DNA from 3 places in the Streptomyces sp. M2CJ-2 genome. Region 2 is predicted to be linked to each of the others. Evidence: riboswitches for the same ligand, from Rfam matches in the RefSeq annotation. Region 2 holds a riboswitch; each other region holds the start of a gene.
The links. Region 2 has a riboswitch for cobalamin ahead of JL475_RS28355 (energy-coupling factor ABC transporter permease). Riboswitches for the same ligand answer to the same signal wherever they lie in the genome.
Positions count from the first base shown of each region.

Region 1 (7,695 bases), on a different contig from region 2:
GGCGCACCGCTTCCTCCAGCGCCGCGCGGCCGCGTTCGGAACCGATCCGCCGGGCCTGGAGGCGCAGCAGCGCCGCCACCGTCTGGAGGTTGTTCTTCACCCGGTGGTGGATTTCCCGGATGGTCGCGTCCTTGGTGATCAGCTCGCGTTCGCGGCGGCGAAGTTCGGTGACGTCCCGGAGCAGGACCAGTGAACCGATGCGGGTTCCCTTCGGTTTGAGCGGGATCGCCCGGAACTGGATGACCACGCCGGTCGCCTCGATCTCGAACTCGCGCGGCGCCCAGCCACTGGCGACCTTGGCGAGCGCCTCGTCCACCGGCCCGCGGGAAGGGGCCAGTTCGGCGGTGGTGCGGCCGAGGTGGTGGCCGACGAGGTCGGCCGCGAGGCCCAAACGGTGGTAGGCGGACAGGGCGTTCGGGGAGGCGTACTGGACGATGCCCTCGGCGTCGAGCCGGATCAGCCCGTCGCCCACCCGGGGCAGGGCGCCCATGTCGAGTTGCCGGTCCGCGAACGGAAAGGCTCCGGTAGCGATCATCTGCGCGAGGTCGGAGGCGCTCTGCAGGTAGGTGAGCTCCAGCCGGCTGGGGGTGCGCACCGTGAGGAGGTTGGTGTTGCGGGCGATGACGCCGAGAACGCGCCCTTCACGCCGCACGGGGATGGACTCGACGCGGACCGGAACCTCCTCGCGCCACTCCGGGTCGCCCTCCCGCACGATCCGCCCCTCGTCCAGGGCCGCGTCCAGCATGGGCCGGCGACCGCGCGGGACGAGATGGCCGATCATGTCGTCCTGGTGCGAGGTCGGGCCGGTGTTGGGCCTCATCTGGGCGACGGAGACGTAACGAGTGCCGTCCCGGGTGGGGACCCACAGGACCAGGTCGGCGAAGGACAGGTCGGAGAGCAGCTGCCACTCCGAGACCAGCAGATGCAGCCACTCGAGGTCGGTGTCGTCGAGCGCCGTGTGCTGGAGTACGAGTTCGTTCATGGAGGGCACGTCAACGAGCGTACCGGGGCGTCGCACCCTCCCCCGGAAACACCCGCGGGCCGCGGCGCCTGAGAGGGACCCTCAGCCCTCCCGGCACCGCAGCCCGGAGCGACATCGGCCGAGGGGTGTGCGGTCCCGGTCGGCCGAGGGGTGAGGAACCGGGGCAGTCAGGGCAGAGAGCTCCGGGTCCTCGGTCCGCCTTCCTGTGCGGGGAAGGCAGGCTGGTGTGCACTGGTACGCATTGTGGACTAGACCACTACCCGTGTCCATGTGTCGGAGACTGTTCACTGTTGTCTTTTTCCGCGTCGACTTCTCATGCCGACTTCTCACATCGACTTCCTGCGTCAACTTTCCGTGTTGACTTCGGCGTTGACTTTCGATGTCGCGTTTTCCATGATCACGCGGAGACGGGTCCACTGTCGTCCACTGCGCAGCCTATCCCGCGGGAGCGCGGCGCGGGGCCGGAAGAGCACGGTGATTTCGGCGAGTGGGCCGCGACCGCCCCGTCCTGGGATGCTGGGGTGGGGCCGAGGGCCCGGCACCCGCGGCTTCGGCCCGGGGGCGGAGCCCCGGTTCTGTTAAATTTATATTGGTCTAAACCATAAGACTCGCCCGCCCCGCCCGGGGTCGGTCACCAGTCGAGTCCCCCTCTCAGATCGGCAGGCCCAGCGTGGAAGTTGTCATCGTTCCGGACGCCAAGGTCGGCGGCGAAATCATCGCCGGTGCCATGGCCCAACTCCTGCGGCGCAGGCCCGACGCCCTGCTCGGCGTGGCCACCGGCTCCACGCCGCTGCCCGTCTACCAGGCGCTGGCCGCCGAGGTGCGCTCCGGCGCCGTGGACGCCTCCCGGGCGAGGATCGCCCAGCTCGACGAGTATGTGGGGCTGCCCGCCGATCACCCCGAGTCCTACCGTTCGGTGGTCCGGCGCGAGGTGCTGGAGCCGCTCGGGATCGGGGTGGACGCCTTCATGGGGCCCGACGGCTCGGCCGAGGACGTGCAGGCCGCGTGCGAGGCGTACGACAAGGCGCTGGGCGAGGCCGGCGGCATCGACCTGCAGCTGCTCGGCATCGGGACGGACGGGCACATCGGGTTCAACGAGCCGTGCTCCTCACTCGTCTCACGCACCCGGATCAAGACGCTGACCGAGCAGACCCGGGCGGACAACGCGCGCTTCTTCGAGGGCGACGTCGACCAGGTCCCGCACCACGTCATCACCCAGGGCGTCGGCACCATCATGGAGGCCCGCCACCTGGTGCTGTTCGCCACCGGCGAGGGCAAGGCTGAGGCGATCGCCGCGACCGTCGAGGGTCCGCTGGCCGCCGTGTGCCCGGCGTCCGTGCTGCAGCTGCACCCGCACGCCACGGTCGTCGTCGACGAGGCTGCCGCCGGCAAGCTCAAGTTCGCCGACTACTTCCGGCACGCCTACGTGAACAAGCCGGACTGGCAGGGGATCTGACCGAAGGCCCCAAGGGCACTGTGGGCGTCGTGGGCACCGGGTGTCCACGGGCCACCCCGGTGGACTAGACCAGCCCCTGCCCCGGGGGTATACAGAGGGGATCACGGAGCGTGCGGGGAACCTCCCCGCCCACAGCCGTGCCACGATGTGAGCCGGGGCCGATGGGGTGTCGGTCGTTCGGCACTCGGAGCCGGGAAGGCAGAGCATGAGCACCGACGTCAACAGCACGGAGAGCGAGGGCGGAACCACGGTCCGTACGGCCCGCGTGCCCAAGTACTACCGGTTGAAGAAGCACCTGCTGGACATGACCGAGACGGCTCCGCCCGGCACGCCGGTCCCGCCCGAGCGCACCCTGGCGGCGGAGTTCGACACCTCGCGCACCACCGTGCGCCAGGCGCTCCAGGAGCTGGTGGTCGAGGGCCGCCTGGAGCGCATCCAGGGCAAGGGCACCTTCGTCGCCAAGCCCAAGGTCTCGCAGGCGCTGCAGCTCACCTCGTACACCGAGGACATGCGCGCCCAGGGCCTGGAGCCCACCTCCCAACTGCTGGACGTCGGCTACGTCACCGCCGACGACGGGCTCGCCGAACTGCTCGACATCGCCCCCGGCGGACGGGTGCTGCGCATCGAGCGGCTGCGCATGGCCAACGGCGAGCCGATGGCCATCGAGACCACGCACCTGAGCGCGAAGCGCTTCCCGGCGCTGCGCCGCAGCCTCGTCAAGTACACCTCCCTCTACACCGCCCTCGCCGAGGTGTACGACGTCCACCTGGCGGAGGCCGAGGAGACCATCGAGACCTCACTGGCCACCCCCCGCGAGGCCGGCCTGCTCGGCACCGATGTGGGACTGCCGATGCTGATGCTCTCCCGGCACTCCCGGGACCGGGACGGGCAGCCGGTGGAGTGGGTGCGGTCGGTGTACCGGGGCGACCGGTACAAGTTCGTCGCCCGTCTGAAGCGCCCGCAGGACTGAGTCCGGAGGGATTGGCGGGGGTTTCCCCTGAGATTCCGCCGCTGTCCGGGCGAGGTTCCGTGGAGTTTAAGTACGCAATCCCCGCGAGGGGTTCCGCCCCGGTCCGCCGCGACCTAGATTTCCTGCGCGTCAAACAGGCGATCAGCGAGGGGACGGAACCGTTCTATGTCGCAAGCCCCAGAAACCAGCAGATGGCCGGTGGTGACGCCGATGCGCGTCGTCATCGCCGCCTGCCTCCTGGCACCGTTCGTGGCCCTGATGTGGGTCGGCTCGTACGCGAAGACCGACCCCGTCCTCATCGGCATCCCGTTCTTCTACTGGTACCAGATGCTGTGGGTGCCGGTCTCCGCCTCACTGACGATGACCGCGTACAAGCTGTGGCAGCGTGATCAGCGCGCCCGCGCGGCCGTGAAGGGCGGTGCGCAGCGGTGAACGACGGCGTGAACGGCGTGGCACTCGCCGTCTTCGTTTTCTTCTTCGTCCTCGTCACGGTGATGGGCTTCCTGGCCGCCCGCTGGCGCAGGGCCGCGAACGAGCACAGCCTCGACGAATGGGGCCTGGGCGGGCGGTCGTTCGGCACCTGGGTCACCTGGTTCCTGCTCGGTGGCGACCTGTACACGGCGTACACCTTCGTGGCCGTGCCGGCGGCGATCTACGCGGCCGGCGCGGCGGGCTTCTTCGCGGTGCCGTACACGGTCCTCGTGTACCCGCTGATCTTCACCTTCCTGCCCCGGCTGTGGTCGGTTTCGCACAGGCACGGCTATGTGACGACGTCCGACTTCGTGCGCGGCCGGTTCGGCTCCAAGGGGCTGTCGCTGGCGGTGGCGCTCACCGGCATCCTGGCGACGATGCCGTACATCGCGCTCCAACTGGTCGGTATCCAGGCGGTGCTGGACGTGATGGGCGTCGGCGGCGGGGAGAGCACCCACTGGTTCGTCAAGGACCTGCCGCTGCTGATCGCCTTCGGCGTGCTGGCCGCGTACACGTACTCGTCGGGTCTGCGGGCCCCCGCGCTGATCGCGTTCGTGAAGGACACGCTGATCTACCTCGTGATCGCGGTGGCGATCATCTACATCCCGATCAAGCTGGGCGGCTTCGACGCCGTCTTCGCCAAGGCGAGCGAGGCGTACAGCGAGACCAACCCGGCCACGGGCGCGCCGCGCGGTGCGCTGGTGCCGGCCGAGGCGGGGCAGTGGACGTACGCCACGCTGGCGCTGGGCTCGGCGCTCGCGCTGTTCATGTACCCGCACTCGATCACCGCGACGCTGTCCTCGCGCAGCCGTGAGGTGATCCGCCGCAACACCACGATCCTGCCGCTGTACTCGCTGATGCTGGGCCTGCTGGCGCTGCTCGGCTTCATGGCGATCGCGGCCGGGGTCGAGGTCAGCAACGGCCAGCTGGCGATCCCGCAGCTCTTCGAGAACATGTTCCCGGCCTGGTTCGCGGGCGTGGCCTTCGCGGCGATCGGCATCGGTGCGCTGGTGCCGGCCGCGATCATGTCGATCGCGGCCGCGAACCTGTTCACCCGCAACATCTACAAGGACTTCCTCAAGCCCGACGCGACACCGGCGCAGGAGACCCAGGTCTCCAAGGTGGTCTCGCTGCTGGTGAAGGTGGGTGCGCTGGCCTTCGTCCTGACCATGGACAAGACGGTCGCCATCAACTTCCAGCTGCTGGGCGGAATCTGGATCCTGCAGACCTTCCCGGCCCTGGTGGGCGGCCTGTTCACCCGCTGGTTCCACCGCTGGGCGCTGCTCGGCGGCTGGGCGGTCGGCATGGTCTACGGCACGGTCGCGGCGTACGGGGTGGCCTCGCCGACGCAGAAGCACTTCGGCGGGTCCGCGAAGGAGATCCCGGGGATCGGCGAGATCGGCTACATCGGTCTCACCGCCTTCGTGCTCAATGTCGTGGTCACGGTCGTGCTGACCTTCGTCATGAGGTCGCTCAAGGCGCCCGAGGGCATCGACCAGACCAGGCCGGAGGACTACACGGCGGACGCGGGCGACCCGGGCGTCAAGGTGGAGCTCCCGCCGGCCACGGCCGGCAGCTCCCACTGACGCCCCGGGCACATCGGGTGACGGGCCGCCGGAGAAATCCGGCGGCCCGTTGTCGTATCCGTCCGGCACACTCGCACCATGGACATCGTCATCCGGCCGGTGGAGCCCGGCGAGTACGCGGAACTGGGTGAGATCACCGCGCAGGCCTACCTGCTGGACGGGCTGCTGGACTTCGGGGAGAGCGACGCGTACCTCGGCCGGCTCCGGGACGTGGCGGGGCGGGCGGCGGCCGCCGAGGTGCTGGTCGCCGTGGAGCGGGGGACGGTGCTGGGCGGGGTGACCTTCGTGCCGGGCCCCGGTCCGATGGCCGACATAGCGGGGCCGGACGAGGCGGAGATCCGGATGCTGGCGGTCGCCCGCGCGGGCCGGGGCCGGGGCGCCGGAGAGGCCCTGGTGCGCGCCTGCGTCGACCGGGCACGGGCGGTCGAGGGGTGCCGGCGGATCGTGCTGTCGACCCAGCGCACCATGCGCTCCGCCCACCGCGTCTACGAACGGCTGGGTTTCACCCGCACCCCCGAGCGCGACTGGAACCCGCTGCCGGACCTGGACGACATCATGCTGCTCACCTACGAGCTGACGCTCTGACATCACCGCGCTCCAGCACCACCCTGACACAAGATATGGGCCTGCTGGCGACAGACGGCACAAGATGTATGCTCATGCTTGCTGTCGCCGCAGGGGAATCCGGTGCGAATCCGGAACTGTCCCGCAACGGTGTACTTGTGCGTGTCCGCGTTTCCCGCGTGCCCGCACGGGCTTCAGTCCGAGGACCTGCCGACAGTGCGCCCGGCCGTCCGGTCCGGGTGCCTGACGTCCGGGCCTCGTGGGATGGGCCGGTGGACGCGAGGCGCGTGCGCGTGCCCGTGTGCTGCCCGCTGCCCTCGGCGAGGCCCCGTGCCGAGCGAGGGAGAGCCCCACGTGACCATCGCGCCAGCCGATCCTGCTTCAGCGGTCGGCCCGACCGACGCGAGCGACGGCCCCGGTGCCGCGTTGCTGCGGTCCCTGACCGGGCTGACCGCCGACCTCCCCGACGCCGACCCCGGCCGGGTCGCCGCCGCCGCGCTGCGCGGCCGGTCCGCCCACGCGGACGAGACCGAGCTGCGGGAACTGGCCACCGAGGCGGCAGCCGGGCTCATCTCCGAGGACCCCGCCTACTCCCGGCTCGCCGCACGACTGCTGACGCTCGGCATCCGTGCCGAGGCCGCCTCGCAGGGTGTCACGTCGTTCACCTCCTCGATCTCGACGGGCCACCGCGAGGGCCTCGTCGCGGACCGGACCGCCGAGTTCGTCCTGCTGCACGCGGCCCGTCTCGACGCGCTGATCGACCCCGACGCGGACGACCGTTTCGGCTACTTCGGCCTGCGCACCCTGCACAGCCGCTACCTGCTGCGGCACCCGGTCACCCGCAAGGTCGTCGAGACGCCGCAGCACTTCCTGCTGCGGGTCGCCGCCGGTCTCGCCGAGGACGACAGCGCCCGCTCGGTGGACGAGGTCGCCGCGCTGTACGAGCTGATGAGCCGCCTGGAGTACCTTCCCTCCTCCCCCACCCTGTTCAACTCCGGCACCCGGCACCCCCAGATGTCGTCCTGCTACCTCCTCGACTCCCCCAAGGACGAACTGGACTCCCTCTACGACCGCTACCACCAGGTGGCCCGCCTCTCCAAGCACGCCGGCGGCATCGGTCTGGCCTACTCCCGCGTCCGCTCCCGCGGTTCGCTGATCCGCGGCACCAACGGGCACTCCAACGGCATCGTCCCGTTCCTGAAGACCCTGGACGCCTCGGTCGCCGCCGTGAACCAGGGCGGCCGGCGCAAGGGCGCGGCGGCGGTCTACCTGGAGACCTGGCACTCAGACGTCGAGGAGTTCCTGGAGCTGCGCGACAACACCGGTGAGGACGCCCGCCGTACGCACAACCTGAACCTCGCGCACTGGGTACCGGACGAGTTCATGCGCCGGGTGAACGCCGACGCGCCGTGGTCGCTGTTCTCCCCGTCCGACGTCCCGGACCTGGTCGACCTGTGGGGCGAGGAGTTCGACGCTGCCTACCGGGCGGCCGAGGCGGCGGGTCTGGCGACGAGGACGCTCCCCGCGCGGGAGCTGTACGGGCGCATGATGCGCACCCTCGCCCAGACCGGCAACGGCTGGATGACCTTCAAGGACGCCGCCAACCGCACCGCCAACCAGACCGCCGAGCCGGGCCACGTCGTCCACTCGTCCAACCTGTGCACGG
Region 1 is NZ_JAESIF010000014.1:29,238-36,932, forward strand. Features, by position in the region: gene JL475_RS13850 (sensor histidine kinase) at 1-991, opposite strand, end outside; gene nagB (glucosamine-6-phosphate deaminase) at 1,653-2,438, shown strand; gene JL475_RS13860 (GntR family transcriptional regulator) at 2,644-3,408, shown strand; gene JL475_RS13865 (DUF3311 domain-containing protein) at 3,574-3,840, shown strand; gene mctP (monocarboxylate uptake permease MctP) at 3,837-5,465, shown strand; gene JL475_RS13875 (GNAT family N-acetyltransferase) at 5,544-6,050, shown strand; cobalamin riboswitch at 6,089-6,259, shown strand; gene JL475_RS13880 (ribonucleoside-diphosphate reductase subunit alpha) at 6,384-7,695, shown strand, end outside.
Region 1: another riboswitch for cobalamin. It lies ahead of JL475_RS13880 (ribonucleoside-diphosphate reductase subunit alpha); the one in region 2 lies ahead of JL475_RS28355 (energy-coupling factor ABC transporter permease).

Region 2 (7,695 bases):
AACCGAGCCCCCGAGCAGCCCCGCTCCCCTCCCACCCCGCGCGCGACGCCACCCCCGGCCCGACCCGCGGACACCGCACTACGGGTCCGCCACGTACAGCGCGGCCAGTTCCTCCGGCGTCCGGGGCCCGGCAGCCGTGTCGGCCGGCAGACCCCGGGCGCGGAGCAGGCGCGCGGCCGCCACACCCCACGGCAACCGCAACCCCGCCGCCGCGAGGAGATCCGTGCGGGCCAGCATCGTGGGCGCCGGGCCGGTCCGCACCCCGGACGGCGTGAGCAGCGCCGCGTCGTCGGCCCAGCGCAGGGCGAGATCCACGTCGTGGGTGGCCATGACGACCGTGGTGCCGTTCGCACGCAGCCCGTCGAGGGTGGCGAGCAGCCGCTCCTGGCCGTCGGGGTCGAGGCCCGCCGTCGGCTCGTCGAGGATCAGGACCCGGGGCCGCACGGCGACCGCGCCCGCGATCGCCGTCCGCTTGCGCTGCCCGTAGGACAGCAGATGCGTGGGACGGTCGGCGAGAGCGGTGATGTCCAGCGCCGCCAGCGCCTCCGCCACCCGCGCCCGCACCTCCGCGTCGGACAGCCCGAGATTCAGCGGCCCGAACGACACGTCCTGGCCCACGGACGCCGCGAACAGCTGGTCGTCGGGATCCTGCACGACGAGTTGCACGGTCGTCCGCAGCCGGGTCAGCCCCTTGCGGTCGTACCGGACGGGCCGCCCCGCCACGGTCAACTCGCCCTCGCGCGGGCGCAGTCCACCGCTCAGCAACCGCATCAGCGTCGTCTTGCCGCTGCCGTTGCGGCCCAGCAGGGCGAGCGCACGCCCCTCCCGCACCTCGAAGTCGAGGCCGGTGAGCACGGCCGGGCCGTCCTCGTACGCGAACGACGCGCCCCGCAGGGCGACCAACGCGGGCCCGCTCATGACAACTGCCTTTCCAGGACGAAGGTGAGGGCGGCCAAGGCCGCCAGGAGGGCCAGGCTCCCGACCGTGAAGCGCACCGAGACCCGCGCCTCCGGCACCAGCACGCGCAGCGTGCCGTCGTAACCGCGCCCGGCGAGCCCCGTCTGCAGCCGCGCCGCCCGGTCGAAGGACCGGACGAACGCGGTCGCGCCGAGCCCGCCCAGCGAACGCCACGTGGCTGCCCGGCTGGTGTGCCCGAGCCGGGCCGCCTGAGCCTCCCGGACCCGGCGCACCGAGTCGAGCAGCAGGAAACTCATCCGGTACGTCACCAGCGCCACGTCCACGAGGGGAGCGGGCACCCCGGCCCGTACCAGGCGCGGCAGCAGATCCGACATCGGCGTGGTGAAGGCGAACAACAGCACCCCGAGGGAGGCCGCCGAGGTGCGCAGCAGCAACTCCCCGGCACGCGACGGCCCGTCGTCGGCCCAGGCCACGAACCCGTCCGGCCCGCCCACCTGCACCAGCAGCGTCAGCGCCCCGGTCACGCAGAAGCCCAGCGGCACCCGGTAGGCACGCCACAGCCGCCGGCCCGGCACCCCCGCCGGGCCCAGCAGCACCGCGAGCGCGGTCAGCAGCACCAGGGCCGCTCCCGGCCAGGGCGGCAGCGAGATCGCCAGCACGGTGAGCCCCAGCCCGAGCACGGCCTTGTCCACGGGATGACGGCGGCGCCAGCGACTGCTGTGCGCCGCCGCGTCGATCGGCAGCACGGGGGATCAGGCCCCGGGTCCCGCGTCGTCGAAGTCCGTCTCGGTGGCGACCCCTTGCGCCCGCTGCGCCCCCTGCCGGCGCCCCCGTCGCAGTCCGAAGTAGTACGCGAGCACGCCCGCGCCGATCGCCGCCTGGAGGGCGAACAGCGCCGACTCGATCTCCCCGGACGGCGGTTCGTACAGCGGCGAGAACCACGGCTCGTAGTCCGGGTCGATCTCGGTGATCGCCGCCTCCGCCTCCGCGTCGGCGCCCGCGAACGGCTCCTCCTTGTGATCGCCGAGCCCGAACACCAGCGGCACCACGGCGAGCACGGCCACCAGAAGCAGCAACAGGGAGTTGATCTTCGCGTTCCGGCTCATCGGGCCACCGCCTCGCCCGCGCCCGCCGACTTCTTCCCGAGCCCGGCCACCAGCACCCCGAGCCGGGTCAGTTCGCCCTTGCTGGACTGCACCAGCATGCGCATCACCAGCACCGTCAGCAGCCCCTCGCTCACCGCGAGCGGGATCTGCGTGACGGCGAAGATGGAGCCGAACTTGCCGAGCGCCCCCAGGAATCCGCTGCCCGGGTCGGGGAACGCGAGCGCCAGCTGCACACTCGTCACGCAGTACGTCGACAGGTCGGCGACGAACGCGCCGCAGAACACCGCGGCCATCAGCGGCGCCCCGTACCGCCGCGCCAGCCGGTAGACCCCGTACCCCGCCCACGACCCGACGACCGCCATCGAGAAGACGTTGGCGCCGAGCGTGGTCAGCCCGCCGTGGGCGAGCAACAGGGCCTGGAACAGCAGGGTGATGGTGCCCAGCACCGCCATGACCGGCGGCCGGAACAGGACGGCGCCCAGCCCGGTGCCGGTGGGATGGGAGCAACTCCCGGTCACCGAGGGCAGTTTCAGCGCGGACAGGACGAAGGTGAACGCTCCCGACGCGCCCAGCAGCAGCGTGCTCTCGGGATGTTCCCTGACCTCACGGGTGAGCGACCGGGCTCCGTGGACGACGAACGGCGCCGACGCGACGCCCCAGGCGACCGCGTGCGCCGGTGGTAGAAAACCCTCGGCTATGTGCATGGCTCAGCAGACCCTCTCCAGCACCTCGTGGATGGTTGACGCGCCTTGGCCGGTCTCCTGGCTGACGGGTACCACCGCCCGTGCTCCGCCTTCCCGGGTCCGAGGGGGACCCAGTGGCTGCCGTTCGGTCCTGTCGGGGGACAGGGCCTGGGGCCGGAGCCGGACTTCCCGATCACAGTGGCGAGGGCCGCACCGGCATCACACCGGATTTCCCGTTCACCAAGGCGTGGCGACAGTAGACCCCGTTTCGGCCCGCTGACAAGCACACCCGGGGGGCGCGGACGGCGCCCCGCAGCGCGTACCTCGCGGTCCCGGTCCGCCGAAGCGCGGGAATGAGGGGAGGGGGTGCTGGGCAGAACCCTGCTGCAACTAATATGCAACAACGAGATCCGGGCAGCAAAGGTGTGGAATTCGATGACGACCCGACGAATAAAGGGTGCCGCCGTCGCGGCGACCATGGCCGCCGCGGTCGCCGCCTGCTCGGCACCGACCGGCGGCACGGACGGCGCCGCGGGCGGCAGCGGGTCCGCCGAGTCCGTGGTGATCGGGGTCGCCTCCGAGCCGGACACCCTGAGCCCGCTGCTCGGCTACGGCAAGGACGGCAACTCCAAGATCTTCGACGGGCTGCTCGCCCGGGACGCCGACCTGGAACTCGAGCCCGCCCTGGCGAAGGCGCTCCCCGAGATCGCCGACGACGGCCGCACCTACACCTACACCCTGCGCCCGGGCGTGAAGTTCAGCGACGGCGAACCCCTCACCGCCGAGGACGTCGTCTACACGTACGAAACGGTCCTCGACGACAAGACCAACAACACCGCCAAGAGCGAACTCGACGCCGTCAAGGAGGTCAGGGCGGACGGCGACGACAAGGTCGTCTTCACCCTCAAGTACCCCTACGCGGCCTTCCCGGCCCGCACCGTCCTGCCCATCGTCCCCGAGCACGTCGCCGGCGAGCAGGACCCCAACACCGGCGCCTTCAACACCGAGCCGATCGGCACCGGACCGTACGTCCTCACCGGCTGGAGCAAGGGCGAGAAGCTCACCTTCAAGGCGAACCCCGACTACTGGGGCGGCGCACCGAAGGTGAAGAAGCTCACCATGGCGATCATCGCCGACGACGACGTCCGCGCCACCCGGCTGCGCTCCGGCGACCTCGACGGCGCGACCCTCCCGCCCAACCTCGCCGCCACCTTCAAGAACGACGACGCCCGCAAGACCTACCGGGCCACCACCTACGACTTCCGCGCCGTCACCCTCCCCACCGGGAACAAGGTCACCGGCGACACCACGATCCGTCGCGCCCTCGACCTCGCCGTCGACCGCCAGGCCATGGTCGACAAGATCCTCGACGGCGCCGGCCGTCCCGCCTACGGGCCGCTTCCCCTCGACGATCCCTGGTACGCCAAGGACATCGAACGCCCCCAGGACCTCGCCGAGGCCAAGAAGATCCTCGACCGCGACGGCTGGAAGGCCGGCCGGGACGGCATCCGCGCCAAGGACGGCGCCCGCGCCACGTTCACCCTCTTCTACCCCTCCGGCGACAAGGTCCGCCAGGACCACGCCCTCGCCTACGCCTCCGACGCCAAGAAGGCCGGCATCGACGTCAAGGTCGAGGGCGCCACCTGGGAGGTCATCGAACCCCGGATGGGCAAGGACGCCGTCCTCGCCGGCTTCGGCAGCACCGGCGACCCCGACTTCGGCCTCTACACCCTGCTGCACTCCTCCCTCGCCGGCGACGGCTTCAACAACATGCCCCACTACGACAACCCCGCCGTCGACGAGGCCCTCGAAACCGGCCGCCGCGCCCAGGACCCCGACGACCGCAAGGCCGCCTACGACGACCTCCAGCGCGCACTCGTCAAGGACCCCGGCTACACCTTCCTCACCCACATCGACCACCTCTACGTCCTCGACGACCACTGGGGCGACCTCACCACCCAGGTCGAACCGCACGAGCACGGCTTCGCCAGCGGACCCTGGTGGAACGCCGAGGACTGGCAGCCCGAGAAGTGAAGACCCTGCCCTGGGCGGCGATGGGACACCTCGGGGCACGGCGGGCCCTGCTCGCCGTGCCCGTCCTCCTCGTCGTCACCTTCGGCGCGTTCGCCCTCGCCGCCGCCTCCCCGTTCGACCCCGTCAAGGCCTACGCCGGCACCGCCGCCCTCGGCGCCGACCAGGAAACCCTGGACCGGCTCCGCGACAACCTCGGCGTGGACCAGCCCTTCGCCGTCCGCTGGTGGGAGTGGCTGACCTCCGCGCTCACCGGCGACCTCGGCCACTCCAGCGTGATGCGGCAGCCGGTGGCCGAGGCGATCGGCGAACGACTGGTCTGGTCGACCCTGCTGTGCACCGTCGCGTTCGCCGTCGCCGTACTCCTCGGCACCCTGCTCGGCGTCCTCGCCGCCCGCCGTCCCGGCTCGCTCGTCGACCGCACGGTCACCTCCCTCGCCTACTCCCTGGAAGCCGCGCCGGTCTTCTGGATCGCCCTGCTCGCCGTCTGGCTGTTCGCCCTCAACCTCGACGTCCTCCCGGCCGGCGGCCTCACCGACACCGGCAGCGAACACGTCACCGCCGGCCAGGTCACAAGCCACCTGATCCTGCCCGCAGGCGTCCTCGCCGTCTCCCAACTGCCCTGGTTCACCCTCTACGTCCGCCAGGGCGTCGGCGACGCCCTCGCCGAGGACCCCGTGCGCGGCGCCCGCGCCCGCGGCCTCGCCGAACGCACCGTCCTGCTCGGCCACGCCCTGCGCTCCGGACTGCTGCCGGTGCTCACCCTCATCGGCTCCCGCGTCCCCGAACTCATCACCGGCGCCCTCCTGGTGGAGACCGTCTTCAGCTGGCCCGGCATCGCCGCCGCCACCGTCGAGGCGGCCACCGCCGTCGACTTCCCCCTCCTGGCAGCCCTGACCACCCTCGCCACCGCCGCCGTCCTCGCCGGAAACCTCCTCGCCGACCTCCTGTACGGACTGATCGACCCGCGGGTGAAGCTGGAAGAGATGTGATCCCCATGGCTGACACCACCGTCGAGAAGGCTGACGCGACCGCCCCCACGGCCGCGACCGCCTGGCGCTCGCACGGCACCACCCGCCGCTCCACCCACACCCTGCGCCTGCGCGTCTCCGCCGCCCTGGTCGCCCTCACCGCCCTCGCGGTGCTACTCGTCCCCCCACTGGCCCAGCTCGACCAGCAGGCCGTCGACCTCGCCTCCAAACTCCTCCCGCCCAGCCTGTCCCACCCCTTCGGCACCGACGACGTGGGCCGCGACCTCCTGCTCCGCTGCGTCTACGGCCTACGGGTCTCCCTGCTCGTCGGCGTCGTGGCCGCGCTCACCGCCACCGTCATCGGCACCGCCGTCGGAGCCACCGCCGGAGCCCTCGGCGGTTGGGTCGACCGCCTCGTCATGCGCCTGGTCGACACCATCTCCTCCGTCCCGCACCTGCTGCTCGGCATCTTCATCGTCGCCATGTTCCGCCCCGGCGTCTGGCCCGTGGTGATCTCCGTCGCCCTCACCCACTGGCTGTCCACCGCCCGCATCGTCCGCGCCGAGGTCCTCTCCCTGCGCTCCCGCCCCTACATCGACGCCGCCGTCTCCGGCGGCGCCTCCCGATGGCGGGTGGCGCTACGGCACCTGCTGCCCGGCGTACTGCCCCAGGCCGGCCTCGCCGCCGTCCTGATGATCCCGCACGCCATGTGGCACGAATCGGCGCTGTCCTTCCTCGGCCTCGGCCTGCCCACCCACACCGCCAGCCTCGGCACCCTCATCCAGGGCGCCCGCGGCTCACTCCTCGCAGGCCACTGGTGGCCCACCCTCTTCCCCGGCCTGTTCCTGATCATCCCCACCCTCGCCATCGCCGGACTCGCCGGAGTCTGGCGGGAGCGGATCAACCCCCGCCGCCGATCGGAGCTGACGCTGTGACCGAGCGACCTCCCGTACTGTCGGTCCGCGGACTGTCGGTCCGCTTCCTGGTACCCGGCGGAGGCCGTATCGCCGCCGTCACCGACGCCCACTTCGACGTGGCCCCCGGCGAATGCCTCGCCCTGATCGGCGAGAGCGGCTGCGGCAAGTCCGTCCTCGCCTCCGCCCTGCTCGGCCTGCTTCCCGCCAACGCGCAGACCGCCGGCCACGCCCGGCTCGGCGACCTCGACCTGCTCACCGCCGACGAACGCACCCTCGCCCGCACCGTACGTGGCCGCCGCATCGGCCTCATCCCGCAGAGCCCCGCCGCCCACCTCACCCCCGTCCGCACCATCCGCTCCCAGACGGAGGAGACGGTCGCCGAACTCACCGGCGTCCGCGGCCGCACGGCCCTGCGCACCGCCGCCGAGAAGGCCGCCGCCCGCGCCGCCTTCCCCGCCGACCACCTCGACCGCCACCCCCACGAACTCTCCGGCGGCCTCGCCCAACGCGCCGCCACCGCCCTCGCCCTGATCGGCGACGCACCCCTCCTCCTCGCCGACGAACCCACCACCGGCCTCGACCGCGACCTGGTGGACCACACCGTCGACGAACTCCGCCGCCACGTCGACGCCGACGACGAACACGCCCGAGCCCTCCTGATGATCACCCACGACCTGACGGCAGCCGAACGCATCGCCGACCGGGTCGCCGTCATGTACGCGGGCCGCATCGTCGAACTCACCGACGCGGACACCTTCTTCGGCACCCCAGGACCTCGCCACCCCTACAGCCGAGGCCTCCTGAACGCCCTCCCCGACCGTGCCTTCACCCCCATCCCCGGCATGCCCCCCGAACTCGGCGCCCTCCCCGAGGGCTGCGCCTTCGCCCCCCGCTGCGACCGCGCCACCACCGCCTGCGCGACCCTGCCGCCGCTCACCGCGTCGGCCGCCTGCCACCACCCGCTCCCGGTCGAGGCCCTGACCCCGGAGGACGTCGTCCGTGCTTGAACTCCGTGCCATCACCGCCGGCTACGACCGACGCTCGGCCCCCGCCGTCCGGAACGCCTCCC
Region 2 is NZ_JAESIF010000050.1:6,082-13,776, reverse strand. Features, by position in the region: gene JL475_RS28370 (energy-coupling factor ABC transporter ATP-binding protein) at 79-918, opposite strand; gene cbiQ (cobalt ECF transporter T component CbiQ) at 915-1,664, opposite strand; gene JL475_RS28360 (energy-coupling factor ABC transporter substrate-binding protein) at 1,671-2,024, opposite strand; gene JL475_RS28355 (energy-coupling factor ABC transporter permease) at 2,021-2,728, opposite strand; cobalamin riboswitch at 2,758-2,967, opposite strand; gene JL475_RS28350 (ABC transporter substrate-binding protein) at 3,143-4,741, shown strand; gene JL475_RS28345 (ABC transporter permease) at 4,762-5,730, shown strand; gene JL475_RS28340 (ABC transporter permease) at 5,736-6,644, shown strand; gene JL475_RS28335 (ABC transporter ATP-binding protein) at 6,641-7,633, shown strand; gene JL475_RS28330 (ABC transporter ATP-binding protein) at 7,626-7,695, shown strand, end outside.

Region 3 (7,695 bases), on a different contig from region 2:
GTAGGTCGTCCTGACCGACAACGGCCGCGAACGGGAACGGGGTGGTCACTTGTCGTCGCCCTCCAAGTCGCCTTCGAGCTCCAGATAGGTGGCACGCAGCCGCTCGAGCGTGTCCGCGTCCGGCTCCGCCCACAGGCCGCGGTCCGCCGCCTCCAGCAACCTCTCCGTGATGCCGCGCAGGGCCCAGGGATTGGACTTCCGCATGAAGTCCTGGTTCTCGGCGTCGAAGACGTACTCGGCGCTGAGCTTCTCGTACATCCAGTCGTCCACGACCCCGGCCGTGGCGTCGTACCCGAAGAGGTAGTCCACAGTGGCCGCCATCTCGAAAGCACCCTTGTAGCCGTGCCTTCTCATGGCGCTCATCCAGCGGGGGTTGACCACTCGCGCCCGGAAAACGCGGTGCGTCTCCTCGCCCAGCGTGCGCGTCTTCACCTGGTCCGGTGTCGCCGAGTCCCCGACGTACGCCTCCGGGCTCGCACCCGTCAGGTGCCGCACCATCGCGACCATGCCGCCGTGGTACTGGAAGTAGTCGTCCGCGTCGACGAGGTCGTGCTCACGCGTGTCGACATTTTTCGCGGCCACCGCGATCCGCCGGAACGCCGTCTCCATGTCGCCGCGCGCCGCCCGCCCGTCGAGCCCGCGCCCGTAGGCATAGCCGCCCCAGACCGCGTACACCTCGGCGAGGTCCGCGTCGCTGCGCCAGTTCCGCGCGTCGATCAGCGGCAGCAGACCGGCGCCGTACGCGCCCGGCTTGGAGCCGAAGATGCGGGCCGTGGCCCGGCGCCGGTCGCCGTGCTCGGCGGTGTCCTCGTCGGCGTGGGCGCGGACGTAGTTCTGCTCGGCGGGTTCGTCCAGCTCCGCCACCGCCCGTACCGCGTCGTCGATCAGTCCCACGACGTGCGGGAACGCGTCCCGGAAGAAGCCGGAGATGCGGACCGTGACGTCGATGCGCGGCCGGCCCAGCTCCTCCAGCCCGACCACCTCGAAGCCGGTCACCCGGCGCGAGGCGTCGTCCCACACCGGACGGCAGCCCAGCAGTGCCAGGATCTCGGCGATGTCGTCGCCCTGGGTGCGCATCGCGGACGTGCCCCACACCGTCAGGCCGACGGACTTCGGATACTCACCCGTGTCCTGCAGGTACCGCTGCACCAGGGAGTCCGCCAGCGACTGCCCGACCTCCCAACTCAGCCGGGACGGAATCGCCTTGGGGTCGACGGAGTAGAAGTTCCGGCCGGTCGGCAGGACGTTGACCAGTCCGCGCGTCGGTGAACCCGACGGGCCCGCCGGGACGTAACCGCCGTTCAGCGCCCGCAGGATGTGCCCGATCTCGTCCGTGGTCCGGGCGAGCCGGGGGACGACCTCGGTGCAGGCGAACTCCACCACGGCCACCGCGTCCGGGAGTTCGGCGCCCAGCACCTCGCGCACCAGCGGCGCGCTCTGCTCGACCGCCCAGCCGCGCTCCTCCATGCCCTCCGCGATCCGCCGGCACAGCTGCTCCAGCAGGTCGATCGCGTCGGAGGCCGACCGCGCCGGACCGTCCACCAGGTCCGTCAGCTCGGCCGGCACCTTCAGCGGGGCGCCCGGCTCGGCCAGCAGTTCCTTCTCCACCAGGCCGAAGTGCTCGGCCAGCGAGGCCCGCAGGCCAGGCAGCGCGTTCGCCTGTCCGCCCCACACCTGCGAGGCGCGCAGCACCGCGAGCACCAGGTTGACGCGCGGCTCGCCGACCGGGCCGCCGCCCAGGATGTGCAGTCCGTCGCGGATCTGCACGTCCTTGATCTCGCACAAGTAGCCGTCGATGTGCATGACGAACGAGTCGAAGTCGTCGTCGTCCGGCTGCTCGTCGACGTGCAGGTCGTGGTGCAGCTGCGCGGCGGTGACCAAGGTCCAGATCTGCGCCCGTACCGCCGGGGCCTTGTCCGGGTCCAGGTCGGAGACCAGGGCGTACTCGTCGAGGAGCTGCTCCAGCTTCGCCAGGTCGCCGTAGGTGTCGGCGCGGGCCATCGGCGGGACGAGGTGGTCGACCACCGTCGCGTGTCCGCGCCGCTTGGCCTGGGTGCCCTCGCCGGGGTCGTTGACGATGAACGGGTAGATCAGCGGGAGGTCGCCGAGGACGGCGTCCGGAGCGCAGCCCGCGCTCAGCCCGAGGCCCTTGCCCGGCAGCCACTCCATGGTGCCGTGCTTGCCCATGTGCACGATCGCGTCGGCGCCGAAACTGTTCTCCAGCCACCGGTAGGCGGCCATGTAGTGGTGCGACGGCGGCATGTCGGGGTCGTGGTAGATGGCGATGGGGTTCTCGCCGAAGCCGCGCGGCGGCTGGATCATGACCACGACGTTCCCGAACTGGAGGGAGGCCAGCACGATGTCGTCGCCGTCGACGTACAGCGAGCCCGGCGGCTCGCCCCACGCCTCGGTCATCGCGTCCCGCAGCGCCGGGTCCAGCTTCTCGAACCAGGCCCGGTAGTCCGCGAGCGGCACCCGTGCGGGCGCGGCGGCCAGCTGGTCCTCCGTCAGCCACTCCACGTCGTGGCCGCCCGCCTCGATGAGCCGGTGGATCAACTCGTCGCCGTTGTCCGGGTACCCGTGCACCCCGTACCCCGCGTCCCGCAGCGCGTCCAGCACCCGTACCGCCGAGGCGGGGGTGTCGAGCCCCACCGCGTTGCCGACGCGGGAGTGCTTGGTCGGGTAGGCGGTGAAGACCAGCGCGAGCTTCTTCTCCGCGTTGTCCAGGTGCTTCAGCCGGGCGTGCCGTACGGCGATCCCGGCGACGCGCGCGGCCCGCCCGGGGTCGGCGACGTAGACCGGGACCTCGTCGGGGCCCTGCTCCTTGAAGGAGAACGGGACCGTGATCAGCCGTCCGTCGAACTCCGGGATGGCGACCTGCATCGCCGCGTCCATGGGGGAGAGGGCGGCGTCCGACTCCTCCCAGGCGGCGCGTGACGAGGTCAGGCACAGCCCCTGCAGCACCGGGACGTCCAGGTCGGCGAGCGCCCCGATGTCCCAGGCCTCGTCCTCGCCGCCCGCCGACGCCTGCGAGGCGTGCGTGCCGCCGGCCGCGAGCACGGTGGCGACCAGGGTGTCCGTCCGCCCGAGGATCTCGTACAGCCCGGGGTCGGCGCCGCGCAGCGAACCGCAGTACACCGGCAGGGCGTTGGCGCCGTGTGCCTCGATCGCCTCGCAGAGCGTGTCCACGAAGGCGGTGTTGCCGCTCAGTTCGTGGGCGCGGTAGAAGAGCACGCCGACGGTCGGACGGTCCGGCGACACGGTACGGGAGCCGTGCACCCCGTACTCCGGCATCCGGCGCGGCTCCTCGAAGCCCTCGCCGGTGAGCAGCACGGTGTCGGACAGGAACCGGGCCAGCTCGGCCAGGTTGTCCGGGCCGCCCTCCACCAGATACTTCAGTGCCTCCGCCACGACGCCCGCGGGCACCGACGACTCGGCCATCAGCTCCGCGTCCGGCACCGCCTCGCCGCCGAGCAGCACCGTCGGGATCCCGGACGCCCGGAGCGCCGCGAGCCCGTCCTCCCAGGCGCGTTTGCCGCCCAGCAGCCGTACGACGGCGAGGTCCGCGCCGTCGAGCAGCGCGGGCAGTTCGGCCGCCACGTCCACGCGGGTCGGGTTGCCGATCCGGTAGGAGACGCCGGTGGCGGCGCGGGCCGCCAGCAGGTCCGTGTCGGCGGTCGACAACAACAACACTGTGCTCATGCGGGCGCTCCCGGTGGAATGAAAGGCAGTCCTTGCGGCGCGCCCGACTCGATGAGCCGCCAGAGCGCGTCCGTGTCCGCGTGCTGTTCGATCAGGTCGCCGAGCCGGTCGAGCTGCTCCTCGCGCAGCGCGGCGAACGAGGTGTCGGGGGCCGGCACGAAACGGCGCCCCGCGGCGGCGGCCACCTCCCGCAGGAAGGCCCGCCGGAAACCGTCCGACTCCAGCGAGCCGTGCCAGTGCGTGCCCCAGGTCTGCCCGACCCGGCAGCCGTCCAGGCTGTGTCCACTGTCATCGGAGATGAACGCTGCGCCTCCCCGCACGTCGGCGACTCCGTGGTGGATCTCGTACCCCTCGACGGGCTCCCCGAGGGCTTCCCCGACGGGGCGGGTCAGCGTCTTCTCCCGCGCGAACCGCACCCGCACGGGCAGCAGTCCGAGCCCGTCGACGTGCCCGGCGCGGCTTTCGACCTCGTCCTCGATGTGCTCGCCGAGGATCTGGTAGCCCCCGCAGATCCCCAGCACGGGCCGCCCCTCGGCCGCCCGCCGCCGCAGGGCGTCCGCCAGCCCCCGCTCGCGCAGCCACTGAAGGGCCCGCACGGTTCCGCGGGTCCCCGGCAGGACGACGAGGTCGGCGTCGGCCAGTTCCTCGGGCCGGTCCACGAACCGCACGACGACGCCCGGTTCGGCGGCCAGCGCGTCCACGTCCGTGAAGTTGGACATCAGCGGCACCGCGCACACGGCGACCCGCAGCACGTCCTCGCCGACCGGCGGGGCGACGGCCGACTCCCGCACGGCACCGCGCAACGACACGGCCAGCCCGTCCTCCTCGTCGATGCCGAGCCCGTGCCGGAAGGGCAGCACGCCGTACGTGTGCCGCCCGGTCAGACCGTGCAGCATGTCGAGGCCCGGCTCCAGCAGCGTCACGTCGCCCCGGAACTTGTTCACCAGGAACCCGGCGACCAGCGCCTGGTCCTCGGGGGAGAGCAGGGCGACGGTGCCGAAGAAGGAGGCGAAGACCCCGCCGCGGTCGATGTCGCCGACGACGAGGACGGGGAGCCCGGCGTTCCTGGCGATCCCCATGTTCACGATGTCGGTGCGCCGCAGGTTGATCTCGGCCGGGCTGCCGGCCCCCTCACAGATCACCGCGTCATACGTGCCCCGCAACTGTGCGAGGCAGTCCAGCACCGTGCCCAGCAACTGTTGTTGCCGTCCGCCGTGGTAGCCGCGCGCGCTCAGTTCGCCGACCGGCCTGCCCAGCAGCACCACCTGGCTGCTCCGCTCGCCGCCCGGCTTGAGCAGCACGGGGTTCATCAGTGCGGTCGGCTCGACCCGGCAGGCCTGGGCCTGCATGGCCTGGGCCCGCCCGATCTCGGCGCCCTCGCGCGTCACGAACGAGTTCAGCGACATGTTCTGCGCCTTGAACGGCGCGACCTTGACACCCTGCCGTACCAGCCACCGGCAGATCCCGGCGGTCACGACGCTCTTGCCGGCGTCCGAGGTGGTACCGGCGACCAGCAGACCCCCACCGCTCATGACCTGTGCCCCTTCCCGGCGATCCGCGTACCGACGATCCGCGCTGCGGCACCGACGCCGAGCGCCAGCCAGCCGACGCGCCGCGAGAGCCGTACCGCCCGGTCGATGTCCGCCACGGCCACGGGACGGCCGGCGCCGTTGAGGACGGGCCGGTGTTCGACCCGCCCGGCGTAGGACAGCGTTCCGCCGAGCCGCACGCCGAGCGCGCCCGCGAAGGACGCCTCCACGGGGCCGGCGTTGGGGCTGGGGTGCTTCGCGGCATCCGCGCGCCACGCCCGGAGGGCGCCCCGCGGGTCCGGCCCGGCGACCGCGGCGAGTACGGCGGTCAGCCGCGCCCCGGGCCACCCGGCGACGTCGTCGAGGCGGGCGGAGGCCCAGCCGTAGCGCCGGTACCGGGGCGACTTGTGGCCGACCATGGCGTCCAGGGTGTTGACGGCCCGGAACCCGAGCAGTCCCGGCACCCCGGCGACGGCGCCCCACACCAGGGCGCCCACCACGGCGTCGGAGGTGTTCTCGGCGACGGACTCCACCACCGCGCGGGCGATCCCGTCGGCGTCCAGCGCCTGCGGATCCCGCCCGCACAGGTGCGGCAGCCGTGCCCGCGCCGCCTCGATGCCCTCGGCGGTCCCGGCCTGAAGGGCCCGCCCGATGGTGCGGGCCTCGACCGCCAGCGACGTCCCGCCGACGACGGCCCAGGTGGCGGCGCCGGTCAGGGCGACCGAGGCGGCGGGGGAGGAGCGTACGCACCGGGTGGCAAGGCTCCCCAGAGCGACGGCCCCACCGACGCAGACGGCGGTGTGCAACGCGCCCCGGCCGCGGTCGTCCCGCCACAGCATCCGTTCCACGGCAGCCGCGGCCCGCCCGAAAGCGGCGACCGGATGCCCCCGGCGGGGATCGCCGAGAAGCAGGTCGCCGAGGAGGCCGGCGGCGGCGCCGTACGCGAACTCGCGATCGGCACCCACGGGTTCAGCCGGTGGGGGATCCGGTGGAGATGTCCGCCCCGAGCCGGGGTGGGGCGTCGCTGGTCGACCTCGACGGGCAGCCGGGCATGGTGATATGTCCTCACTCAGGGTGTCCACGCCCTGGTTCGACGAGACCGGCGGTGAGAGTTCCTGGCTCCCGGGGTGTTCACCCCGGTGACAGTGGCGGGACCGCGCCGGACTTCCACCGGCTTCCTCTCCTGCCGCCGCATTGGCATTCGGCAGTCCACCACGGTCCGGAAGAACCGTCAACCTGCCTTTGACCTGCGAGGCTGAAGTGTGCTGAGGCCCACAGAGGGGTTCCGGTGGGGGAACGCGAACGGGCGGTGCGGGGCGCGAAGCCCCGCACCGCCCGTCGGACGGAGACGACCCTGATCAGGCCGTGATCAAGCCATGATCAGGCCATGATCAGATAGATCCCGTACGCCACCGCCGCCGTGCAGGCCGCGAAGCAGGCGTAGGCGCCGGCGACCGCCAGGGCCGCGGACCGGCCCTGGGCCACGGCCCGCTCATGGCGGGACAGGCCGACGATGCCGAGGGTGAACAGGGCCACCAGGGCCACGGTGACCACGAGGCTGACGCCGAAGACGGAACCGAGGGCCGCCCAGTCGATCTTCATGGTGCTCTTCTTCCTTCGTGTCTTCCTTCGTGCCGAGGCGCGGTCAGACGGTGGTCTTGGCGGCCGGGTCGGTGGGGGCCGGGGCCGGGATGGTGGCCGAGAGCTCCTCGGCCGGGCTGCCGGCCGGGGGCGGGGTCACCGCGGCCATGGCGGCGGTCACCACGCCGGCCGGCTCCTCGGCGGTGGCGGCCGAACCGTCGGCGGCATCGTGGTCGTTGACGTTGGTGTGGTCGACGATCTCCCGCCGGGAGATCTTCCAGATCGCCGCGCTGGAGGCGACCAGGAAGACGGCGACGACGGCGGTGCCCCAGCTGCCGGCTCGGCAGACCAGTTCGGCGATGGCCCCGACCAGGGCCGCCGCCGGCAGCGTCAGGCCCCAGGCGACGAACATCCGGGTGGCCGTCGACCAGCGGACGACACCGCCCTTGCGGCCCAGGCCCGCACCCATCACGGCACCGGAGACCGAGTGCGTGGTGGAGAGGGAGAAACCGAGGTGGGAGGAGGCCAGGATGACCGTCGCGGCGCTGGTCTGGGCGGCGAAGCCCTGCTGCGGCTGGAGGTCCGTCAGACCCTTGCCCATCGTGCGGATGATGCGCCAGCCGCCGAGGTAGGTGCCGAGCGCGATGGCGACGCCCGCGGACACGATGACCCACAGGGGCGGGTCGGAGTCCGGGGCGAGGGTGCCGCCGGCGACCAGGGCCAGGGTGATGATGCCCATCGTCTTCTGCGCGTCGTTGGTGCCGTGGGCCAGCGAGACGAGGCCGGCGGAGGCGATCTGACCCGCCCGGTAGCCCTTCTCGGACGCCTTGCCGTCGGCCTTCTTGCCCAGACGGTAGGTCAGCCGCGTCGCGAACATCGCGGC
Region 3 is NZ_JAESIF010000016.1:80,442-88,136, forward strand. Features, by position in the region: gene JL475_RS15290 (putative cobaltochelatase) at 1-49, opposite strand, end outside; gene cobN (cobaltochelatase subunit CobN) at 46-3,702, opposite strand; gene JL475_RS15300 (cobyric acid synthase) at 3,699-5,234, opposite strand; gene JL475_RS15305 (cobalamin biosynthesis protein) at 5,231-6,196, opposite strand; cobalamin riboswitch at 6,319-6,459, opposite strand; gene JL475_RS15310 (hypothetical protein) at 6,612-6,833, opposite strand; gene JL475_RS15315 (inorganic phosphate transporter) at 6,877-7,695, opposite strand, start outside.
Region 3: another riboswitch for cobalamin. It lies ahead of JL475_RS15305 (cobalamin biosynthesis protein); the one in region 2 lies ahead of JL475_RS28355 (energy-coupling factor ABC transporter permease).